2 regions of the Solibacillus daqui genome follow, and region 1 is predicted to be linked to the other one. Evidence: predicted binding sites of a transcription regulator. Region 1 holds the regulator's gene; the other holds the start of a gene.
The links. The regulator LexA, encoded in region 1, represses DNA repair genes until DNA is damaged. The targets are predictions, from matches to a motif close to CGAACATATGTTCG.
Positions count from the first base shown of each region.

Region 2: O7776_RS03270 (YhjD family protein) is a predicted target of LexA. The motif match lies at 2,531-2,544, and genes of this name have one in related genera.

Region 1 is NZ_CP114887.1:2,625,589-2,638,211, reverse strand. Features, by position in the region: partial or broken gene O7776_RS12880 (protein kinase family protein) at 1-336, shown strand, start outside; gene O7776_RS12875 (phosphotransferase family protein) at 706-1,581, shown strand; gene O7776_RS12870 (peptide ABC transporter substrate-binding protein) at 1,741-2,226, shown strand; gene O7776_RS12865 (hypothetical protein) at 2,599-2,898, opposite strand; gene O7776_RS12860 (hypothetical protein) at 3,097-3,369, opposite strand; gene O7776_RS20375 (YolD-like family protein) at 3,764-4,015, shown strand; gene O7776_RS12855 (hypothetical protein) at 4,070-4,249, shown strand; gene O7776_RS12850 (chloride channel protein) at 4,815-6,056, opposite strand; gene O7776_RS12845 (VOC family protein) at 6,380-6,751, shown strand; gene O7776_RS12840 (asparagine synthase) at 7,026-7,202, opposite strand; gene O7776_RS12835 (hypothetical protein) at 7,393-7,551, opposite strand; gene O7776_RS12830 (DNA alkylation repair protein) at 7,840-8,547, shown strand; gene O7776_RS12825 (5' nucleotidase, NT5C type) at 8,617-9,162, shown strand; gene O7776_RS12820 (gamma-glutamyl-gamma-aminobutyrate hydrolase family protein) at 9,332-10,048, shown strand; gene O7776_RS12815 (gamma-glutamyl-gamma-aminobutyrate hydrolase family protein) at 10,045-10,737, shown strand; gene lexA (transcriptional repressor LexA) at 10,783-11,406, opposite strand; gene yneA (cell division suppressor protein YneA) at 11,567-11,932, shown strand; gene O7776_RS12800 (YneB family resolvase-like protein) at 11,919-12,575, shown strand.
Region 2 is NZ_CP114887.1:697,424-710,046, reverse strand. Features, by position in the region: gene uvrB (excinuclease ABC subunit UvrB) at 1-1,038, opposite strand, end outside; gene O7776_RS03280 (IDEAL domain-containing protein) at 1,241-1,483, opposite strand; gene O7776_RS03275 (competence protein ComK) at 1,664-2,155, shown strand; gene O7776_RS03270 (YhjD family protein) at 2,158-2,511, opposite strand; one part of gene prfB (peptide chain release factor 2) at 2,661-3,692, opposite strand; one part of gene prfB (peptide chain release factor 2) at 3,694-3,765, opposite strand; gene secA (preprotein translocase subunit SecA) at 3,995-6,505, opposite strand; gene hpf (ribosome hibernation-promoting factor, HPF/YfiA family) at 6,682-7,236, opposite strand; gene O7776_RS03250 (PilZ domain-containing protein) at 7,361-7,738, opposite strand; gene O7776_RS03245 (phospho-sugar mutase) at 7,907-9,562, opposite strand; gene O7776_RS03240 (competence protein ComK) at 9,799-10,353, opposite strand; gene O7776_RS03235 (DNA sulfur modification protein DndB) at 10,499-11,509, opposite strand; gene O7776_RS03230 (DNA sulfur modification protein DndB) at 11,506-12,588, opposite strand.

The sequences.
Region 1 (12,623 bases):
TTCAAAAACGATGAAACAAAAATATGCGATATTGACTTTTATCGAAAGTCACCTTCAATAAATGATGTAGGTGAGAATTTTTGGGGTTCAAAACGTTCGAAAGCCCCAGAAGAATATAAACTTGGGTCTCCAATTGATTCTATTACAAATGTCTTTAATATTGGAGCGATTGTGTTTGGACTACTGGGTGGTGAATTGGATCGTTCCTTCTCGAAATGGGATGCCACACAAGGACTTTATCAAGTTGCAATAAGAGCAGTCGAGGAAAATCGTAATAAAAGATATTCAACGGTAAAAGAATTTTATAATGCTTGGAAATCTGAATTAATTCAATAAAAACAATAAGTAAGAGGGTACCTTGAAAAGATGCTACCCTTTTACTTATGTTTATTTGTAAAGAGATTGTGAATGGTTTCACTTAAACTATCGGGGGCTTTAGTTGAACAACAAAAAATATTTTGTTGTTGTAAATGAGGTCATTTGTAGTACAAAAAAGGATAGATGAATACAGGTATTTTAATCCTGTTCATCCATCCTTTCTTTTTCCTTGTAAAATGTGTGACATTATAGTTGGTTACTTAATTATAAGTGATTTTAAACATTTTCTTGACTTTTAATAAAAGAAATTATAAAAACTATTTTTTATAGGGATGATTGTGAATTTTAACACTTTCCATAGAAAGAGAACAAAAGGGGTATTACTATATGAATAACAACTTTATTGAAAACATTCAATCGTTTTATTCTAACCTTTCCATTGAAGACTTTTATCCTAATGAAATTGGGCAGAATAATGATGTGTTAATTGTAAACAAATCTTTGGTTTTTAGATTTCCAAAATATAAAAATGGAATAATTCAATTAAGAAGAGAGACGGAAATTTTGAAATACATTAAAGGTATCATCTCCACTCCAATTCCGAATCCAATTTATCAGTCTTTTGAAGAGTTAGAACCAGGTAAGGTCTTCACTGGCTATAAACTAATAGATGGTGTTCCTTTGTGGAAGGAAAGTTTAACAGGTGTTAAGAGTGTTGAGTTGGTTAATGGGTTGGCAAAACAACTTGTCTCTTTTCTTGTAGAACTCCATTCTATTTCAGGAGAAAAAGCAAGTCGAGATTTGAAACTAAAGGTTCGTGACCCTCGTGAAGAGATGTATAATCTATATGATAAAATTCAAAATAAATTATTTCCTTTTATCAGAAAAGATGCCCAAAAGGAAATATCGCAATTTTTTGAAACGTCCCTAAAAGGGAAGGCATTCTCAAATATAGATTTAACACTTATACACGGAGATTTTGGAGCAGCTAATATTTTGTGGAATCCAGAAAAAAGTATGATTTCAGGGATAATAGACTTTGGTGGTTCGGGTTTAGGAGATCCGGCGTATGACTTTGCTGGAATACTCTCTAGCTATGGCGAAGATTTTTTTGATATTTGTATTAACCTATATCCTAACGGTAATGAAATATCTGAACGAGTTAAATTTTATAAAAGCACATTTGCTTTACAAGAAGCATTGCACGGGATTGAGAATGAAGATAGACAGGCTTTTGAAGATGGAATAAAAGATTATAGATAGATTGCTTGTTCAACTAACGGAGTGCTTTACTTGAAGATCATTGAGTTGCATATGCAGCTCTTTTTTTATTATTGAACTAAAGGAGCAGGTTAGTTGAATAACATTTTTTTGAAACGGAACTTAAAATACACCGTCTAAATAGAAAAGGATGGGATAAAATTGAAATTTAGATATTTTAGTATTCTGTTTATACTGTCGGTCTTGCTTTCTGCTTGCAATACTGGATTAGAACCAAAGGAACATTTAGGAGAAATATATAGTATTGCATTGGACTCTATTATGGAACAAGATGAAGCATTAAGTAGTGATATGGAATATATAGCTATTGATATGAGTAATTTTGAGGAAATAAATGAAAGTGATAAAGAAGAAATTTTAAGCTACTTTAAGGAAAAATATAAAGTTGAGGTAATGGATGCTACTCTTGAACAACTGAAAGAAAAAGGATTATTTAATACAGATACGTTCGTTTTGGATGGCGTACTTCTTAGAATTGAAAAAGTTGAATATAAAGTTAACAACAATATCTTTTTTGAGGGTTCCAAGTATCGTTCGGGTGATGGGGGTGTTGGAGTAGAAGTAATAGTCTATTATAAAGATAATAAATGGAAATCCAAAGATGTGAAAAGGACTTGGATTAGTTAATCATTATTGTGCTAACGGGAGCTTTACTTGAATATTCGGTTTCCGAAATGATCAATCTTTGTTAAAAATTGGGGCTATGATTTTCTATAAGAATCATCATTTATAGCTGTGTTTTAATCAATCTTTATTTCAAGTCAACAATATACACGATTTTATACAAAGTGAAGAACAAGCCCAGCGAGTGAAAACATTGCTGTATCCACACTTTATGCTATTTGTATAAAATGATGTATAAACAATGTTCATTATGAAAGTCACGAAACGTTGATTTAACAACATTCGTGACTTTTTAATGTGCGCCTAAACTTTTATTTTGGGAACGTTATTTTGTATAAAGTTGTAATAATAATTTTTCGTTTTTTGTACTTAGAATCAATTTAATTGAGCAATAATTGGTGGTATCAATATTAAAATAATTGAACTTGTAATTAATATTTGAGAAACTTTTCTTGGCAATTTTTCTTTACCTTCACCCTCATACCATCCACTAAATTGAAATTTATTTCGATACAATACAAAAATGAGAATAATAATAGCGATTAAGCTTATCCAACTATTTTTTTCAGCACCATTGCCAATATTTAAGTATAAGTTTTCAAAAAAAGTGCCTAAAATCGCCATTAAAATTAGAAAAATAAACATAACTCGTAGTATTTCTAATAATATCCTCATTTAGCTCACCCAACCTTTATAATTAAGCTGATTTTACTATATTTTATAATAAGGAATATAGAGGCTACCAAAGTCTTATTTGGCAACGTTATTTGTATTTATTTTGTATACATTATTAGTTCCTGTTGCATTAAATCCTCCATTAGTTAAAGAAGAAAAGTTAAGCGTATTCAACAATCGCGCCCTTTAGTTGCACTCTTATGGTGTATTCCAAAATAAAGACATAACTCCGAAAAACAATAAATAAATAACTACAAGTATTGGGAAAACGTATAGCGATACCCTTCCTAATTTGTCCTTTTTGCTGAACAAGGATAAAACAAAAGAGAGAATTAGAAAGGTAAATCCGAGTAGCATTGTTATATTGTCATCAATAAACGAATTTCCCGTAGTAATATAGACACCTAGGAAAATAAGTCCAACTATTAGACTAATAAAAGAAAGCAACCCCATACTCTGTTTACTTTGCAATGCTGCCACCTCCCACATTTTTCAACTTTAACTTAACTTATACAACAATCTGTTTACAGAACATCTTAATACATAGTAATTTCAAATGACTTTATGAATTAAACGAATTTATTATCACGAAACACTTTTAAGTATAACATTAGTTCCCAAAGCGGTGTTTGGATGCAATATTTGCCTTAACCCTGTAAATCCGTATAAATCTAGGGACTGTAATTAGTTAACGGGCTTTTTTACGTGTATTCTTTAATTCCAATTTAACATAAAATTCCACATTTTTAAATGAGAGCAATTGTTCTATAATACGAAAAGATGAGAACGAATGTTCTTGTTATTTAAGGGCACAATGATAGGAGGAGCATTTCTGTATTTAAACATCACTGATTAGCAAACTGGCATGATGATACCTGAGCATTTGTATCAGATAAAAGAGTGGCAAAATAGCATAGGTAACGAGTACCCGAAAGAAAAAACGGATTGGGAATGGGACGAACTACAGCAGACTATTGTTAAAGCATATCATCAAAAACTGTTAGTAGAATTGAATCTATGGCGTGGTAAATGGATTTGTTTTATTGGGTTATTTTGTTGCCTACTCTTCTTTTTATTTAACTCGTGCTTTCCCTTTAAAAATACGTATACGCAATAATAGTTAAGACAATAATAAAGGTGAAGAAAATTTCCTTGAAAATGAGGTGAATACATGAAAAAGGTAATAACTGGTGCGTTTGCAGTAATACTTTCTACAGGATTATTGTATGGGTGTGGAACAGCTAATGATGAACAGGAGCCTGATCCAACTGAAGAACCTTCTGAACAACAAGAAGATCAAAATGATAACCAAAATGATAACCACAATGATAATCAGGACAATAATCATTAGCTTTACTTTGCGTTTTATAAGAGTAATACAAGAGCGTGTAGTTTTATCACGCTTGATGGATGTTTATGGACCAAGATAGCTATCTTGGTCTTTTGCTAATTTCGAGGTGATTAGAAGTGCCAAAGATAGATGTAGAAGGTAGCAGTATATATTATACAACGGCTGTTAAGGTTAAATAAGATATAAGTTGGTCACGAATATAAAAGAGCGTTAATAACCATATTTTATTTGAAGTAAATATGAATAAATTTATGAATAATATTTGCCCACAAAGCATTTTTCAGTTTGCCCACAAATTGCCCACAAATTCATAATCTTCTATGAATGGCTTATATATAATGTTTCACATTTAAAAAAATGCACATTACTAAATTCAATTTTAGTTGTGTGCATTTTTATTTTACATATAGATTTTTTAGGGAGAATTGATATAAGCTCTGCTATGTCATATTTAGATTAATCAAAATGACAGCTTTCTTTTATTTTTAATAACTATTTTTTAAAAAATTATTGATTATTTTAAATCTCTTTATTCCACAAATATCTAACTACCCAGCGTCTCTAACTAAAATGAAGCAGTTATTTTTTGTGGAAGTTTATTACTCATTTTACTTAACCCAATAAATATAACCACAATGATTAATATAACCGGGGCTAACTCTTTCGGGAAAAATAGCATTAGAGACAGTCCTACTAGTAAAGGTGTCTTTAAAATAGAGATCGAAGCACTACTACCTATAACAGCTACGATAAAAAGCATATCTAGTTGTGGAAACAGCGTCGCGATAGCGTAGCCTTGTAATATGGAAGCGAATATTACTGGTAAAACATTTCCACCAACCCAACCTGATTTTAAACAAAACTCCATTAAAACCAGTTTTAAAACAGAAGCCAAAATTAATGTAGCAATCGAAAGTGTCGGTACTAAACTAGGCAAAGCTTGCATAGAAAGTTGGCCGGAAAAAAGTAGATTAGGAGCAATTAAAGACATCAAACCAATACCAATTCCACCGATAACAGCACTTAGAATAATTTTATTGTTCATTTTAGAGAAGACTTTACTCATTGTTCTTTCCATTAGTTCATATAGTTTACTAAATAAAATACCAAACAAAATTAAAGGAATAAAAAGAATCAATTCATCCAAACCCCAATTAGTTTCCCCTAATTTTGTCACAAAAGGGGGTTGGTCTGATATTTTTATTAAAAACATAAAGGCAACCATACCGTTAACGATAAATACCATATATAATAATTTTTTAAGTAAAAGCAGCTTTTTCTCTTTAGGAGCCCGATCAGGATCATAGGAAATAAGGTAGTTATGAGGTAATGCTAATTTTTTCAGTCTAATTAACCATGATTCCTTTTTCCATTCGTTGTAGGAAAAATAAAAGTAACGCATTTTATCCCCCTGCCATACCGATAACGCAATAACAGAACTTAATATGGCTGCTGCGGGACCTACACTTGCACCGAAGATTAAAATAAAAAAAGCAATTAAAAAATTGAGCCATACATAAGAATAGTCAATTCTTTGAGTTGTTTTTAATTCAAATATAGAATCATTAGCTGTTTTAGGAAGATTTCCCCACTTATACCTGCTAAAACCTACTAAAATACCACCAAAAATACATAAAAATAATGTATAGATGAAGGGTGTTTTTAAATTATTGGATATGTCAGTCCATAAAAAATCTGTCAACCCATTAACTAAAATTAAAAAAACAGAAGAAATAGAACCGATTATCCCACTTAGAATTAAGCCATAAACAAGTAATCCGATTATTTTAAAGTACTTCTCAGTCAAAATAAAATTCCCCACTTTTAAAATGTATATAAAGACTCTCTCTTGTTGCTTTAAGTAACTATATTCATTTGAAATACTAATAATATTAATTATGTCGATATAATTATACTTGACTATACAATGAAAAGCTACTTTATATGAGTACCTTCATTAGAGTGCTATTTTTGTTTTTTCTCATAAACTGGTGTAGCGACTAAATATCTAGACCATTATTTGAACTGGTTCCAATTATAAAGGGGCAGGTTAATTCAATAATCGGAAGGAAAAAGGTATTTAGAAAGGGAACTATTTGATATACCGGATTAAATAAAGGAGAGAAGGCTATGAGTAAATCATTTATTGAACAAGTACATTATATTAGAATTCCTGTAAAAGATTTAGAACTGTCGGTACAATGGTATAGAGATGTATTAGGTCTCAAGTTACTAAACAATACTGAGGAACTTGCAATTTTAAAAGTAAATGAAGGACCTTTCTTACTTATCTTAGTTCCTACCGAAGATGAAACATTTGCACATTTTACAATTGATAATGAACAAGAATTTAGCATTGGCTTTACAAGTCCAGAATTATCTAAATTTCATCAATACTTAATTGATAATCAAGTTAAGGTCGAGGATATAAAAGAAGATAATGGTCATGCCTTTTTCCACTTTTATGACCCAAATGGTAATAAACTTCAAGTACACTGGTAAGATTATAATAAATAAATTACCTATTTCATTAACGGGTGCTATAACGGAATAAGAACGGGAACGTCCAAATCAGACGTTCCCATATTTTTTGCCTGAAAAACAACAATACTATTTAACAAAGCCTATTATTAAAGTGTAATACGTAATAAACGCGGTCTATGATATCAACCGTAACACTGCCTGTAAAACCTTTAGGGATTTTTGCACACCTTACTTTCTTCTTACTAATATGATTGGAAATAAATGAAGAGCACAAAATTGTGCTCTTCAATTACTAACGACGATGTTCTACAAGGTCAATTGCACCCAACAAGATATGGGCTAAACCGAATCCAAATACAGTGTGTGCAATCATGTTATTAGGACCATTTTTTTGCTTTAGTGCAATTCCAGTCACAGTAACAGCAGAACCTAAAATAGCTGGGATTAAACCTTCACGAATGTTGTTCATAAAAAATCCCTCCATCGTAGTTATTTGGTGTTATTACACCATTATTACTATTAACAATTAAACAAGATGCTATACTTTCTAAACATGTCGACTAATTAAAACCATAAAAAAATCTAAGCAATCACTCAGATAAGTGGCAAGAAATGATCGCTTCAAAATCAGTACAATATTTTGTGTTGACATTCTAATTTTACGAAGGATTTATTGTATTCGAATTATTTTCTTCTTCGGATTGTTCCTCAGTCGCGAAGTGGTCGTATGCAAGTAAAGTTACACCTAATTTTTCTTCAAGACTTTTTAATTCATTAAGCTGCTCAGGTCCTAGGTTTGCGAATTTTGTTTTGACCAAATTGATCACATCCTTACTTAGTTATAAAGGTAGTATGAGAAAATGTTAGCTCGTTATCCTTAAAAAGTTTTAAGAATATAAAATATGAGAGCATTCAAAATTAAAAGTTTGGACAATCTTGAATGCATATCAATTGAGATAAAGTCTTTATTTTAACTGTGAGATATTTACCGGTATTTGGATTTAACTTTTGTAAACGTAATGAAAATGACAGAATGGAAAAAATAGATTATTGTATTAAAATAAGATGTCATTATTTAAGTAGATAAGCAGAATGGAGGACTATAGATGGGATTTCAAACGATGATGCAAGAATTAGAGGCACTCGGGAAAGAGCGTACCAAAAAGATATATATGGGTAATGGAGCTGTGGAGCCTGTATTCGGTGTAACAACAGGGTCGATGAAGCCATATAAAAAGCAAATTAAAATTGACCAACAGTTAGCTGAACAGTTATATGCATCGGGCAATTATGATGCGATGTATTTTGCAGGGGTAATTGCAGATCCAAAAGCGATGACTGAGGAAGATTATGACCGCTGGATTGATGGTGCTTATTTTTACATGATTTCAGATTATATTGTGGCGGTAACACTTGCAGAATCGGATATTGCCCAGCAAGTAAGTGATAAATGGATTGCAAGTGGCAATGAATTGAAAATGTCAGCTGGTTGGAGTTGTTATTGTTGGCTATTAGGAAATCGTAAAGATGAATATTTTGAAGTTCAGAAAATTCAGGGCATGCTTGAGAAAGTAAAGAAAGAGATTCACGATGCGCCGCCGAGAACACAAGCATCAATGAATAACTTTGTCATGACAGTTGGCGTTTCGTTTAAACCACTCCATGAGGAAGCATTAAAAATCTCACATGAAATTGGCCCTGTTGAAATGCAACGTGAAGGTAAGAAACCAGGCATTTTACATGCTGCATTAGAAATTGAAAAGCAAATAGAAAAGGACCGAATCGGCTTTAAGCGTAAATATGTTCGCTGCTAAGGCTTACGCTTGTTTTTTTGTGAATGCTTTGTATAAACTAATAATAGGGAATGTTTGAGGAGGCATATGATGAAACCGAGTATTGCGATTGATATGGACCAAGTGTTAGCGGATTTTTATTCAAAATTATGCGACACTTATAATAAAAATTTCGGAGCTAATTTTACAAAAGACGAATTTTTATTAACAACACAACGTGATTTATCACAAGAAGATGCTAAGAAATTTTTTGCGCTATTAAATGAGCCAGATTTTTTCCGTGATTTAGCAGTACTAGATCCAGATTGTATTGAGGTCATAAAAGGGCTACAAGAACATTTTGAAATTTATATTGCCACTGCTGCAATGGATGTGCCGGGTTCATTTAATGCGAAGTATGATTGGTTAATGGAACATTTGCCATTTATAAAAACGCAAAACATCGTATTCTGTGGCAATAAAGCCGTAATACATACGGACTTTTTAATCGATGATAGCCCACGACAACTAGAAGCCTTTAGTGGTACGGGATTGCTTTACTCAATGCCGTATAACGCGGCCGAAGATGGCTATAAACGCGTCCACAATTGGAGAGAAATTCAAGGGTATTTTATGGAGCTATTAGCAAAAAAATAATCAAAAAAATCACCCAACTATAAAATATTGGGTGATTTTTTGTTTTTTCTAAAGTTGTGCTTAAAAATATGTCTCATCATCTACTTTTAAGATACTAGTATTTCATAGTGATATAGTATTATAATTTGAATAGTTTGAATTATAATTATATTTCTAAGGGGATAGTGAGATGAAACCAGTTATTGGCTTAACAATGTATGATATTGATAAAAAATTGGATATTAATAATGCCTATTTAGATTCGGTGGAAATAGCAGGTGGAATCCCCATTTGTTTGCCTAATGCGTCAGAGGAGCATGTGGATGCACTTCTTGATCGTGTGGATGGCATTATTTTAATTGGTGGAGAAGATATTGACCCAGAACTATTTGGTGAGGAACCACATCAAAATATAGGTCGCGTTGTACGGAAGCGTGATGATAGTGATTTATTGTTTATGAAGCGCGCATTTGAACGAGGTATGCCGATTTTAGGTGTATGCCGTGGTATGCAAATTATGAATGTCTTTTTTGGTGGGACGATTATTCAAGACATTCCAACCCAATTCGAAAGTGCAATTGGTCATAAGCAGCAATCAAAGCGTGGAGCGTTGGCACATAATGTTGAAGTGCTAACACCAAAAATGAAAGCTATTTTTGAAGAGGATATGTTCCGCGTAAATACGTTTCATCATCAATCCGTTGGAAAGCTAGGAGAAGGGCTTGTTTTATCGGGAATTGCAAAGGATGGCATAATTGAGGCAATTGAACACGAGGATCATCCGTATTGTATTTCAGTGCAGTGGCATCCAGAAGAATTGGCTCCACTTGGTAATACTCATGCACAACGATTATTTAAAAGTTTTGTTGAGGAATGTAAAACGACTGTTGTTGGAGGAAAGCGATGAAACCAATTATTGGATTAACGATGCATCCAGTCGAAGGGAAAATGGAAATAAACAATTCGTATATTCAAGCGATTAAACGCGCTGGGGGTATCCCAGTTTGTGTTCCATATATGGATGAAGAAACAGTCGACACGGTACTGAATGGTTTAAGCGCTATATTATTAATTGGAGGATATGATGTTAACCCGCTCATTTTTGATCAAGAACCGCATTATAAGTTGGGAACGGTTATTGATGAACGCGATCGAAGTGACATTCTAATTGCGAAAAAAGCTTTTGAACGCAATATGCCTATGCTTGGAATTTGCCGAGGAGAACAAGTGATGAATGTTGCTTTTGGGGGGACGTTACTTCAAGATATAGATACTCAAGTAAAGAATGTCTTGAAGCATACTCAAGCGTCTATGCGTCATGAATTAACGCATACGGTTGAATTGTTCCCATCCAAATTACAGGAAATTATCGGGCAAGAAACGATTTTAACAAATTCCTATCATCATCAAGCAGTTGATATCGTTGCGCCAGGATTTTTAATAAATGCCCAAGCGAAAGATGGTGTTATCGAAGGAATTGAACATCCAGAGCATCCATACTGTATTGGTGTGCAATGGCATCCAGAAGGGCTACAAAATGATCAACCTTCAGAAAAACTATTTAATAGCTTTATCGAAGCTGCTGTTCAATATTAAGGATAAAAAAATCCTCCATCATGTAGTTGATGGGGGATTTTAAAGTTAATGAACGTTACGATACAATCCTACTACTTTACCTAATATCGAAACTTGGTTGACAAGAATAGGCTCCATTGAACTATTTTCAGGTTGTAGTCTGAAATGTGTTTTTTCTTTGAAGAATCGTTTGACAGTCGCTTCATCTTCCTCTGTCATTGCCACAACAATTTCTCCGTTATTGGCTGTAGCTGTTTTTTTGACAATGACATAGTCCCCATCTAAAATACCTGCTTCAATCATCGATTCACCCATAATTTCAAGCATAAACAACTCGTCTTCTGATGTGCCGTACGTATCAGGAAGTGGGAAATATTCTTGGATGTCTTCGATTGCTGAAATTGGTAATCCAGCTGTTACTTTACCGATTAAAGGAACATGAATGACACCTGATTTTGGGATGGTCAACTCTTCTTGATCTAATACCTCAATTGCACGTGGCTTTGTAGGGTCACGACGAATAAGCCCTTTACTTTCTAAACGAGCTAAATGCCCGTGGACAGTTGAACTAGAAGCTAAACCAACAGCCTCACCAATTTCACGAACTGATGGTGGGTAACCTTTAGCACGAACTTCCTCTTTAATAAAAGTTAGAATAGCTTGCTGCCTTTTTGAAATTTTTTGTGTCAACGAACTCACCTCTTTATAATGCTATTTTCTTAGATACATTATATCAGTATGCGAACAAAAATGCAAACATAGGTTCGAAAAAGAGTTGACAAAAACATATGTTCGTATTACTATAAAGACAAATATTACGAACATACATTCTCTAAAAGGGGTTTCTACAATGAAAAAATTCAAATTAAACAGCTTCACATCAATGTTATTAGCATTTTCTATTTTATTATTTACATTTTTAATTTTTGAAGATGAGAAAATCGAAAAATACGAACAAGTGACAATCGTACAAGGTGATACTTTATGGTCGTTAGCAGAAACATATCGTGGTAAAATGGCTAAGAACGATTGGATTAACTTTGTAAAAGAAGAAAATGGCTTACAAGATGAAAAGGTATTATACGGCCAAGTATTAGTAGTACCTGTGGAGAAGGATTCATACTATATTGCCAATTTAAATCAAAACGATTCAACGAACGAAAAGACAGTTAAGGAAAAGACAGTTAAGGTAGCGAGAAGTGATGGATCAAACTAAAGCAGTATTATATTGTCGTGTTAGCACCGATAAAGACACGCAAGAAACATCGTTAGTTCGCCAGCAGGAAGAATTAACGAGCTATGCCAAATCGTTAGGTTATACAGAGCTTAGCGTTTACAAAGATCAGCATAGTGGCTATGAAGTAGACCGAGATGGTTTATTAGATATGCTCGATTTTATGAAAGACCATCAGGTGAAGGTTTTATTTGTGCAAGATGAAACCCGTTTAGGTCGAGGTAATGCACGAATGGCGGTTCTTCATTTAATTCAAAAATATGAAGCGACAGTTTATACATTAAATGATGCTGGCCCAATTGCATTAAATGAAATGGATACGATGCTACTTGAAATTTTAGCGATCGTTGAAGAATATCAACGTCGTATGCACAATGCCAAAATACGTCGAGGTATGCGCCGTGCAGTTGAAAATGGTTACATGCCCCAAAATAATTTAAAAAATCGAGGCAATATTGAAGGGCGAGAGCGAAAAGAAGTACCAATCGAAGAAATTGTGCAATTGCGTCAAAAAGGACTAACATTTGCTGAGATTGCCATGACATTAAAGGGTCTTGGTATCCCAATCAGTAAAGCGACTGTTCACCGCCGTTATATTGAATATATGGAACGATTTGAAGAGTAATCACTTGCCCTTCAAGTCGTTTTTCATTTATGGAATCGTTGGTACTAA
Region 2 (12,623 bases), 1.9 Mb from region 1:
CTGAGGCAATGTTACGTGACTTTCATCGACAACAAGTAAGAAATCTTCCGGGAAATAATCAAGCAATGTATATGGTGTTGCTCCCGATTCTCTTAATGTTAAATGACGTGAATAGTTTTCGATTCCTGAGCAAAAACCCATTTCTTTCATCATTTCTAAATCGTAATTTGTACGTTGCTCTAAGCGCTGTGCCTCTAGTAAACGATCCTCCGAGCGCAACAGATCAAGTCGCACTTGTAGCTCTTTTTCAATATTTTCAATAGCGATTTTCATCTTTTCTTCACGCGTTACGAAGTGGGATGCAGGGAAAATGGCCACGTGCTGACGCTCACCTAGAATTTCACCTGTTAGTGCATCCACTTCTCGGATACGGTCTACCTCATCTCCGAAAAATTCAATTCGAATGCAGTGTTCATCCTTAGACGCTGGGAATATTTCAACAACATCTCCTCGCACACGAAATGTTCCGCGCGTAAAGTTGATATCGTTACGTTCATATTGAATATCTACTAATTTTCGCAGTAATTGATTGCGTTCAATTTCCATTCCTGTTCGAATCGATACAACCATCTCACGGTATTCTTCAGGATTCCCTAAACCATAAATACACGATACCGAAGCAATGATAATAACATCCTTACGCTCAAATAACGCTGACGTAGCCGAGTGTCGCAGCTTATCAATTTCATCATTAATACTCGAATCCTTTTCGATATACGTATCGGTTTGTGGTACATATGCTTCCGGTTGGAAATAATCATAGTAACTCACAAAATATTCAACCGCATTGTCTGGAAAAAATTCTTTAAACTCACTATATAATTGACCTGCCAGTGTTTTATTATGGGCCATTACTAGCGTTGGTTTATTGACTTCCTTAATTACGTTTGAAATCGTAAACGTTTTCCCTGTCCCTGTAGCACCAAGTAACGTTTGATGACGTTTGCCTTCTTTTATGCCATGTACAAGTTCTTTGATCGCTTCGGGTTGATCGCCAGCAGGCTTGTACGCTGATTGAATTGTAAAAGTCTCTGTCATAGTTGCTATCCTTTCTATCGTTTTGTTCATAACTACATTTTACCATACGCATTTTTAATTGACGATTATTTTGCGAACATATATTCGAAATCGTCTCGATAATATAGTGCATGCCTTCTAATATTCTCGCCGAATATCTCTAAGAGTAGACTAATTTTCCACACACAAAAAGCTACCTAAATAGTTAGGTAGCTTTCTCTGTTTAAGAAATCGGTGCTTCCATTAGCATTTTTAGTTCGGAAGCATAGGTATAAAAATCTCGCTGGTTCTTCTGATCTAATGAATTATCGATTAGCGTTTTTAATTGTTCGATACGATATATACGTTGTATTCGACTAATAAATAAATCTAAATAAATTTCACTTAACAACTTTTCTGCTTGATTTTCCGTTGGCTGATGGCCTACTGCTTTTAAAAAGTCTGTATATGAATAATATTTATCCATCGATATCACCTCGATCTCTTTTTTCCATTATAAGATAAACCATATTTAATTTGCAATATATTCTGAATAATTATCTTTTTACAGAATTTTCTAAAAATAGTGTTGATTTTTGACTTTTTATGCATTAATTTAGATATATAGTGAAAATTTAAGTATTTTTTCATAAGAAAGGAGTCTACAATGAATCGAAATCGCGAACAAATATCTAAGTACTATATTACTAATTCGACCTATTGCTTAATTTCACAACCAAATTCCGATAAAGTTTTCACAGTAATATTAGACAAGCACGGAAAAACTACAATGTCATTCCCACCGTTGAGAGTAATTCGACATACTTGCACCTTAAATGGTTCAACATTTGAAGCAACTACACAGCAAGCAAGAGAATTTTTGGGACATAATCGACATAAAGTACCGATTATGGTTGCCTATAACTTTGGTGATCCTTGTGTTGTATTCCCTTTATTTTCCCCTCATTCAAAACAAAATATTTGGGTGACGGTCAATGCCATTATTAATATTGAAGAAATGAACGAATCGACATTGGTGACATTTGTCGATGGTACAGAGCAAATTTTCCCTGTGCACTTAAAATCATTTAATCAGCAATACGTAAGAGCCGTTCTTTACTATAAAAACCTCATATTACAACGCAAAGCTTTAATATGAGCTTAAGACTTTCCAATATATTCAGCAAGAAGTAACTCACTTTGATTACGAAGGCGAATATTCGAATATCTTCTACACTCCATGACCCCACCAAAATAAAATTGATACTCGGTAAACAAATCATCCGTTTTCCCTCTAACTAAGCGCATCTGATGAAGTGTAAAATAGTCCTTCGTTTCTTTTAACTCTTGCTCAATTTTTATTCGTGTAGCATCAATTAATTGTAAATATGGCGTTTTAAACTTGAACGGACTTTGCTCAATAATTCGTTGATCTTTTTCAAGAATAATTAACAATAACGGCAAATAAATGCCTGATTCATAATACGGAATCGTTCCAGAAGGGATTTGTAGCATAAAATGCCTCCTTATTTTAAGAACGTTTGTTCGTATTTATTATCACATATCCTCATCTATTTGACAAGTCCCAACTACATCTAACTAAAATTTTCACTATAAAAAAGGGAATGCCCCTGAATAACTTCTAGGACATTCCCAATCATAAATCAGTATGAAATTTTTGAACGTAAATACACTGTTATGAATAAATCTAAATCGCCATCCATCACCGCGCCAACATTACCTGTTTCTGCGCTTGTACGGTGATCTTTAACCATTGAATATGGGTGGAATACATACGAACGAATTTGTGAACCCCAGCCAATTTCTTTTTGCTCACCACGGATTTCATCTAGTTGTGCTTGTTGCTTTTCTATTTCTAATTGATATAGTTTCGATTTTAACATCTTCATCGCAGCTTCACGGTTTTTAATTTGTGAACGCTCTGCCTGACATTGTACAACAACCCCTGTAGGCGCATGCGTAATTCGAACAGCAGAGTCCGTCGTATTAATGTGCTGACCACCTGCACCTGTTGCACGATACGTATCAATTTTTAAATCTTCTGCACGAACCTCGATTTCAATTTCATCATTAAATTCTGGCATCACATCACATGAAACGAATGACGTATGGCGACGACCTGAGGAATCAAACGGCGAAATACGTACTAAACGGTGAACACCTTTTTCTGCCTTTAAATAACCGTAAGCATTATGACCAGAGATTTTTAATGTAACCGATTTGATCCCTGCTTCATCGCCCGGTAAATAGTCCAATGTTTCGACTTTAAAGCCGCGCTTATCTGCCCAACGTTGGTACATTCGTAAAAGCATCGAACCCCAGTCTTGAGACTCAGTACCACCTGCACCCGGATGAAGCTCTAAAATCGCATTGTTTTTATCATATGGCTCAGATAATAACATTTGTAATTCGAACGCTTCCACTTTTTCTCGGTACTCTGTTAGCTCATTGCCAAGCTCTTCTTGTAATTCTTCGTCCGGCTCTTCACGTAGCAGTTCTAATGTCATTTCTAGGTTTTCTTGTGTTGAGATTAAATCGTTGTATTCGTTAACAACAGCTTTAATGCCATTTGATTCGTTAATAATTGTCTGTGCACCTTGCTGGTCGTTCCAAAAATTTGGCTCTAACATTAACTCATCTAATTCTTGGATACGTGCCTCTTTGTTTTCTAAGTCAAAGAGACCCCCTGAAGTCCGCTAGTTTTGTAGCTGTATTTTCGAGCGCATTCCGCACGTCTGCTAATTCCATCATTTATTTTCCTCCGTTGTATAGTGTTTTAGAGTGTGGCTTTTTTATCCGTTAGCCTAGGCTACAGTGAGGACGCTTTTCCCGGTGGAGTCTGCCTCCCTTTCACTACGTCTAACTACTATTTCAAAAAAATCACACATCATTAAACTACGATTAAATTTTATTACAACCTAAAAAACAAACTAGGTCATTGAGTTTGGTTTCAATGACCTTGTTTGGTTTACTTACTCTATTGTCCTACGCCGTGGCATGATTTGTATTTTTTGCCGCTACCGCATGGGCATGGGTCGTTGCGTCCGATGTTTTCGGCTTTACGTGTTGGTAATTTTTTTGGCTTTGCTGCGCCCTCTTCTTTTGGGTTCACTGCTTGACCTTTTGCTACCTCTTCACGTTGTAAGTTGCTACGAATTTCTGCTTTTAACGCATATTTCGCCACGTCTTCACGCACTGCTGCTACCATTTCCTCGAACATTGCGAAACCTTCTTGTTGGTATTCACGTAAAGGATCGTTTTGACCGTATGCTCGCAGATGAATCCCTTGACGTAATTGATCCATCGCGTCGATATGGTCAATCCATTTCGTATCAATTGAACGAAGTAAAATAACTTTTTCGAACTCACGCATACGCTCTGCTGTCATTGCTTCTTCTTTTTCATTGTAGCGCGCTGTTACTTTTTCAGAAATAAACGCCATCATCTCTTCAGGTGATTTTGTTTCTAAATCTGCTTTTGTCAGATCGCCTTCATCTAAAAGGTTGGCTGCGATGTAATCTTCTAGTGCATCAAGTGTCCAAGCATCCTTTTCGCCTTGCGTATGAACAGCTACTGCATTTTCAATGGCTTGCGCAATCATTGACTCTACTAACTCACGCATATTTTCAGAATCCAGTACATCTTCACGCTCTTTGTAGATTACTTCACGTTGCTGACGTAATACATCATCATATTGTAATAATCGTTTACGCGCATCAAAGTTATTACCCTCTACACGTTTTTGCGCAGATTCTACCGCCTTTGAAACCATGCCTGATTGAATTGGTTGAGAATCGTCCATACCAAGTCGTGTCATCATTGCTTTCATTTTGTCCGAACCGAAACGGCGCATCAATTCATCTTCTAAAGAAAGATAGAATTGCGTTACCCCTGGGTTCCCTTGACGACCAGAACGACCGCGCAGCTGATTATCGATACGACGTGACTCGTGACGCTCTGTACCAATTACCGCTAAACCACCAACTTCTAGTACGCCTTCACCCGGTTTAATATCCGTACCACGACCGGCCATGTTAGTTGCGATTGTTACCGCACCTTTTTGACCCGCGTTTAAAATAATTTCCGCTTCTTTTTCGTGGTTTTTCGCGTTTAATACGTTATGTGGAATTTTAAATTTCGTTAAGTATTTTGAAATAATCTCGGACGTTTCGATCGCAACGGTACCAACTAAAACTGGTTGGCCAGCTCGGTGACGCTCAGCAATATCTTCAGCAACTGCTTTAAATTTACCATCTATCGTTGCATAAATTAAATCCGCACGGTCATCACGTGCAATCGGTTTATTCGTTGGAATTGCGACAACTTGCATATTGTAAATGTTACGGAATTCCTCTTCTTCTGTTTTCGCTGTACCTGTCATACCAGACAGTTTTTCGTACATACGGAAGTAGTTTTGGAATGTAACGGTTGCCATTGTCATTGATTCGTTTTGAATATCTAAGCCTTCTTTTGCTTCAATTGCTTGGTGTAAGCCGTCTGAATAACGACGCCCTTTCATTAAGCGACCTGTGAAGCCGTCAACGATAACGATTTCACCATCCTGCACAACATAATCAACATCTAAATGCATTGATGCATGTGCTTTTAAGCTTTGGTTAATCGCATGGTTTAAACGAACATGTGCTAAATCGAATAAGTTATCAATACCAAACGAACGCTCGGCTTTTTCGATACCTGCTTCTGTTAACGTTACACCTTTTGTCGATTCCTCGTAGTTGTAATCTTCATCTTGCTTTAGCATACGCACAAAGGCATTTGATTGTACATAAAGCTGTGCTGTTTTACCAGCTTGTCCAGAAATAATTAACGGTGTACGTGCTTCGTCGATTAAAATCGAGTCTACCTCATCGATTACCGCATAATGTAATTTACGTTGTACACGGTCTTCTTTATAAAGCACCATGTTGTCACGTAAATAGTCGAACCCTAGCTCGTTGTTCGTTGAATACGTAATATCCGCAGCATAGGCTTCTCGTTTTTCTTCTTTCGATAAGCTGTTTAAGTTTAAGCCGACTGTTAAGCCTAACCACTCATATAGCTCACCCATTTCACGCGCGTCACGGCTTGCTAAATATTCGTTGACTGTTACAACATGTACACCCTTCCCAGTAATGGCGTTTAAGTATACAGACATTGTAGCTGTTAACGTTTTACCTTCACCGGTTTTCATCTCTGCGATGTTACCTTCGTTTAACGCTGCAGCACCCATAATTTGTACGCGGAATGGGAACATCCCTAATACACGACAAGATGCTTCACGAATTGTTGCGAAGGCTTCTGGTAATAATTGCTCTACTGTTTCACCGTTTTGGAAACGATTTTTATATTCTTCTGTTTTTGCTTTCAATGCTTCGTCAGATAGGCTTTCAAACTGTCCTGCTAATGCCTCCACCTTATCTGCCGTTTTTTCTAAACGCTTTACTTCTTTTTTATTGAAATCAAATAATTTATTTAATAAATTTGCCATCGAATTGGTCACTTCCCAATAAATAGTCTCAAACTACATTTTACCATTAGTTATAGGTACGGCGCAAATCAGCACCACTTCTCTGTATAATTAGGATGTTCATTCTGTGTAAAAAGGATAGCAACAGTCACCATTTAAAAAACGAACTACCCATTACAGGCAGTTCGTTTGGAATGTTAGTTTGTTTCAATTAAGCCGTATTTGCCGTCTTTTCGTTTGTAAACGATGCTTGTGCCGTCTGACTCTGCGTCTGTGTAGATGTAGAAATCGTGACCTAGCATGTTCATTTGTAAAATTGCTTCTTCTTGATCCATTGGCTTTAAGTCGAATTGTTTTGTACGAACAATTGTGTACTCTTCTTCAGACGACTCTGTTATTGCTCCTGCTTGCGTTACCGCTGCAAAATATAGCCCAGCGCCTTCACGATCACGGAATTTGCGATTTACTTTTGTTTTATGTTTACGAATTTGGCGCTCTAATTTATCAACGATTAAGTCAACTGCTGCATACATGTCATTGTGACGTTCCTCAGCACGAAGCGTTAAATTCTTCATCGGAATTGTTACTTCTACCTTAGTTTGTTTGTCGTTGTACACCTTTAAATTAACATTAGCGTTCGCGTTTAAGTCGTCATTAAAATAACGCTCTACCTTTTCAATTTTTGATTCAACATAATCGCGAATCGCTGGAGTTACCTCAATGTTCTCACCACGAATGTTAAAGTTTAGCATGTGAACTCCTCCTTCATTACGGCTATAATTACTAATTCTACACAGTTGGTAAAATCCCTTCTAGATTTTAAAAATGTTTTTCAAATTTCGACATTTCGTCATATCTTGATGGAAGGTTTAATCTTTACCGTTGACCTACTTCTTTTTTTCGGCGAAGTTTTAATTCGCTTATAATTAATGCTTCAACTTGGGGTTGTCCTACAAAAATTAACCCATATTGAATTTTGCTACCGAAATCTTTTTTCCATACGATTTCTCCGATGGCTTTAATTAAAATTTCGTCTAAAATAAATTGAACTTCAAGCTGCAATAGCTCACTACTATTTTCACCAATATCATGAAAGGCAAACATTTTCATTCCATGTGGGCTAATATCTAATATTTCACAGCTATATTTTGTCAATTTTTGGTCTTCTGGTTTACCGTCAACTAAGATGATATATTTTGCTGGAATTGGCTCTCCAAAACTAAAACGAAATCCCTCTGTCCGTTTAAAAGTCATTTTAATCCTCCTAGCGATTACATTAATTCTTTACATACCCACATTATACCTTTAACATTACATAATTTGTATAATATTCACCTTTTTAATTTAAGTAGCATTCCTCAAAAATCTGTTTCAAAAGTTGAAATTAAAATGAGTATCTCATTTCGCGAGATACTCATTTTATTAAGCCCACTGCTGTAATGCAGACTTTAACTGTTCAATTTTTTGTTCACTTTCTAACAAGCTCTCTGTTTTCACCCCAATATAAAATTTACACTTCGGCTCTGTTCCTGAAGGTCGTACGCAAATCCACGAATCATCCTCTAATATAAATTTTATTACATCGGCTTGAGGTAAACCGTTAATCGACTCTGTCAAATAATCTTCCATTTTCCTAACGGCTATATCAGCAAATCGTTTTGGTGGTTGTTTTCGAAATGCCTCCATAATTGAAGTGATTTTTTGCTGTCCTTCCATACCTTCAAATGTCAGTGAGATTAATGCCTCTTGATAAAACCCGTGCTCCTCGTATAACTCGTTTAACACATCATACAATGTTTGGCCATTTGCAGCATAATACGCAGCCATTTCTGCAGTTAGTAACGCAATTTGCACCGCATCTTTATCGCGTACAACATCGCTCACTAAATAGCCATAGCTTTCTTCGTAGCCAAAAATAAATTTGTGCTCTTTTGTTAGCTCCCATTCTGCTATTTTTTCCGCGATATATTTAAAACCCGTTAACGTGTTCACAGTTGCCACACCGTATTTCTGAGCCACAGCCGCACCAAATTCCGATGTCACGATTGTTTTAATCATCGCCGCATTTGGCTGAGCTGGCTGTTTTGACAAAATATAATCGAGTAATAGAGCGCCTAATTGATTACCCGTTAATAGCTTATAAGCACCGTCAACGAGCACTGCCACACCTAGACGATCGGCATCAGGATCTGTTGCTAGCAATAATTGTGCGCTTACTTCCTCACCAAGCTTCATCGCTAGTTTAAACGCATCGGCTTCCTCAGGATTTGGATAAATAACGGTTGGAAAATCGCCATCTTGAACTGCCTGTTGTTGCACCAGATGCACATTCGTAAAACCAAAGTTTTGTAATCCTCGAATCGTCGGCTCAAGCCCTGCCCCATGTATAGGTGTATAAACAATTGCCATATCTTCTTTTACATTTTCGCTAAGTTGAATATGTGAAATCGCCTGTAAATATGCATCATCCAATTTTTCTAGTATTTCTACACACAAATCTGAGTTTTGTAGTTGAGACCTTGACGAATTCGGAATATCAAAAATCGAATCTACCGCATGCATATGAGCCATAATGTCATTTGCAAATTGTGGTGTAAGCTGTGCGCCGTCCTCGCCATACACTTTAAAACCGTTATATTGTTTCGGATTATGACTGGCCGTAATAACAACACCTGCATAAGCAGCCAAGTATCGTACTGCAAAGCTTAACTCCGGTGTCGGCCTACTTTCTTTGAATACATAGCTTTGAATACCATGCGCGGCCAAAACGCCAGCTGTTTCGTATGCAAATTCTTGTGAAAAATGGCGCGTATCGTAAGCAATGACCACTCCGCGCATTTTCGCTACTTCACCCTGCTGTTCAATTTGGCGAGCCAATCCTTCCGCTACAAGACGGATTGTATGTGTGTTCATACGATTTGTGCCTGGTCCTAGTTTGCCACGTAGACCGCCCGTGCCGAATTGTAGTTGTTGGTGGAAGCTGTCTTGGATTTCTGATTTATTTGCCTTGATTTGATGTAAATCGTTTTCATACAAAGATTTTTGAATCCAATCTTCGTAAATCAATTGATAATCCATATTGTTGTCTCCTTAAAGATCTTTATTAATTCACCTAGGATGATAAAATATTTCTCAAATATGTAAATCGTTGTCCCATTATTGTTTCATATTCTTTGAATTTGGTCACCTAAATTTTTGAAACACCGTGATACCTGTAACATTTCACTGGCAGTCATTGCGTAAATCCCTCCCACTACAACAAAAAGGGTGATATTAAAAGTTATTTAACTTTCAACATCACCATTTTTCTAAGTTTAATTGTTATCTAAATCGTCTTTTTTCGTATAATAAACATTCCCCTGTTCTTTTATAATCTCACACGGCTTACTTAGCGTATTACCTTTTTTATAAATATTCTTTTTCTTTAAATCAATAAGTAATTTTAGTAAACAAGCAACTAGCAAACGACTGTATAGCTTATTTTTACTAATACTAAGTGTTATATTTACACATTGTGTTAGTTGCAATAACGTTTTTGAATTAGAAAGGCAGCTTATTCTTTCAATATGATGCAAGGCGACATAAATAATTACATTGCGATTATATATTTCTACTGGTACCCATACCATATCCATAAAAATATATGGTGCCCCATAGGATGAACCAAGTATTTCTTTTGCAATGCGTTTTGCTACTTCTAGATTCGTTATATAATACATTTCATTGTGGGCAATAATTCGATTTAATGATCCTTCTATAAAATAACTTTCACCATTTTCAATTACTACAATTCCTTGTTTTCCATTCTCCACTGTTTCAAATAATACTTGTGTTGCATACGTTAAAATATACTTTTTGTTCTTTTCCATGAGTTCTACTCCCTTTCGCTCTTTATCCATGTTCAAATAATAAAAAAAGGAGTATACTAACAATAGTCAGGATACTCCTGATCTAGAAACCTTTGTATACGATAAGTCTTGCCCGACTGTATACAGAGGTTTTTCTATTGATTTCCTACTTTTTTAATACAACATCACCCCCTTCATTGCACAGCCAATTGATTATGGCTGCCAATGTTTTTTTATTGTTCGTAACAAAGTAAAGCCCACTTGGACCTCTGTACCTCCCATCAAAACGATGCCAAAGTGATTGACGTGATTCCCAGCTCACATGGTTAAGCGCTTTCATTCGATTGCGCACATAGTCAGTCTTCTTCGCCTGTCCAATAAATTGTTCGCCCTTTAATGCATAATACGCTAACCCCCTCACAAATAAAAAACTAGCCAAAATGGAAATATTATAATCACCAATTTTATCAGGGCTTTCCAGTATGAATAACTCATCTAACCATGCATTCAATATCGGCATACGTTGCTCAATTAACACTTGATCTACCTGCTGTGTATGCACTCCTGATTCGATTTCCTTGCCGACTAAAAAAAGAGAGACAATTGCACGTAGCTGACTTAAAGACAGGAAATTTTTATTCGCTGGTCGGTTAATGCTTACCTTTTCTTGCTCAATTCCTGCAAATCTCAGCGCCTCATGCTGCAATAACAGCTCGTTCGTTACGGTGTTAATCGTATTTCTCGAATCATAGGCAATGCGTTTAGACAACGCCACCTTTTTCCCTTTTGTATTGGCATCCAAGTAGAGTTGGTCCTGCTGTTCCTCTGTAAAATCATGAAATACTTGAAATGCTAGTTTTATATCACCAATACTTGCGCATAATTGTGCTGCTTTCTTTTGTTCTTCAATATCTTCACTTAATAACATTCGATTCGCCATTGGTAAAATGTCCACCATGCTACGAAGTCTGCTGCTACCATCGATAATATAGAGCACACCATTATTTTCAGTTGCTACAATCGGTGGAATAAAAACATCCCCTGTAACGAATTGCTCCATGACATATTGCCTTATTTTTCTCGTATGGCGCGCCTCGGTTTTGCGCAAAATAATGGTTTGTTGCTCGATTTGTTGCGCAATTTCATGGATTGTATATATGGCCAAATGCTGCGTCATATTTTCACCATCATTTCATCTTTAATAATTTGCATAAATTCATTTTTAATTTTTCGGATAGCATGTGTGCTGGAATGACCAATAATGTAGTTCTTTTCATCGGAGTATAAAAATTCAAAGATAGGATCTGTATGCTGCCAACTAATTTTTTTCAAATGTAATAAAAGATTAATGGCTTCAAGATGCGATATATTTCGCTCTTTCGTGAGGCTATGAACTGTGAGGGCAAGTGCGATTTGTATTCCTGTAAGGCCCGTTACATATTCTGTACGTCGATGGGCATGTTTCGGAAAAATTTCTAACCATTTTAAAAAGAAGGCTTCTGCAATCTGTTCCACTTCCTGTTGGGGATATTGAAATGTGACTTTACCCGCTTTTTGAACATATAAACCGTCGAATAAAGCAACCAAACAGCGCTTCATCATTACAAGTGTTGTTAGTGCAGTTGAGCTATTCACTACTCTCGATGCATATAACTCGATATCCATATGCTTCTGCAAACGCTGTGCTAATTCTCTCGTCATAATACTATAAGCATCACGATGATCATACTGTAATAATTGCCCAGGGTGCGCTTCTTTTCGCTCGGTATTGACATCTGAGAACATCTGCCGTTCCTGTTTTTCATTAAGATTCATATAAATTTGTAGTGTAATCGGGAAATTTTCGAGAAATTCGATTTGTGCCTTTAGCTTAGCTATTTTCTCTTCATGCTTAATAAATTCAATTGCATTTAATGCACTTTTTAGCATAATAATTGCCGCTTCTAAGGCGTAGCTTCTGTGCTGACCATCGATTGTATACAGCTTGGCCCCTGGTGATAAAAAGTAGCCTTGCTCATCTTTTTGGAGCTGCTTTCTCCCACTGAATAAAAAGGGAGTAAAATGAAATGCACATTCTCTTTCTACATTATTTAAAATAAATGTGCGAATTTCTAGCTTTCGTTGGGGATCTAATTCCCTTTGTACATTGGCATCGACTTCGAAAATAGCAAGCAATGTTTTCAATCGCAGCGTTGTAAAAAAAACTTCATGGCCAAATTGCCTATATGCTATTCCATCTAAATATACTTTAGCCACAGGAAACAACCTCCATTTTTACAATATTTTTCCTA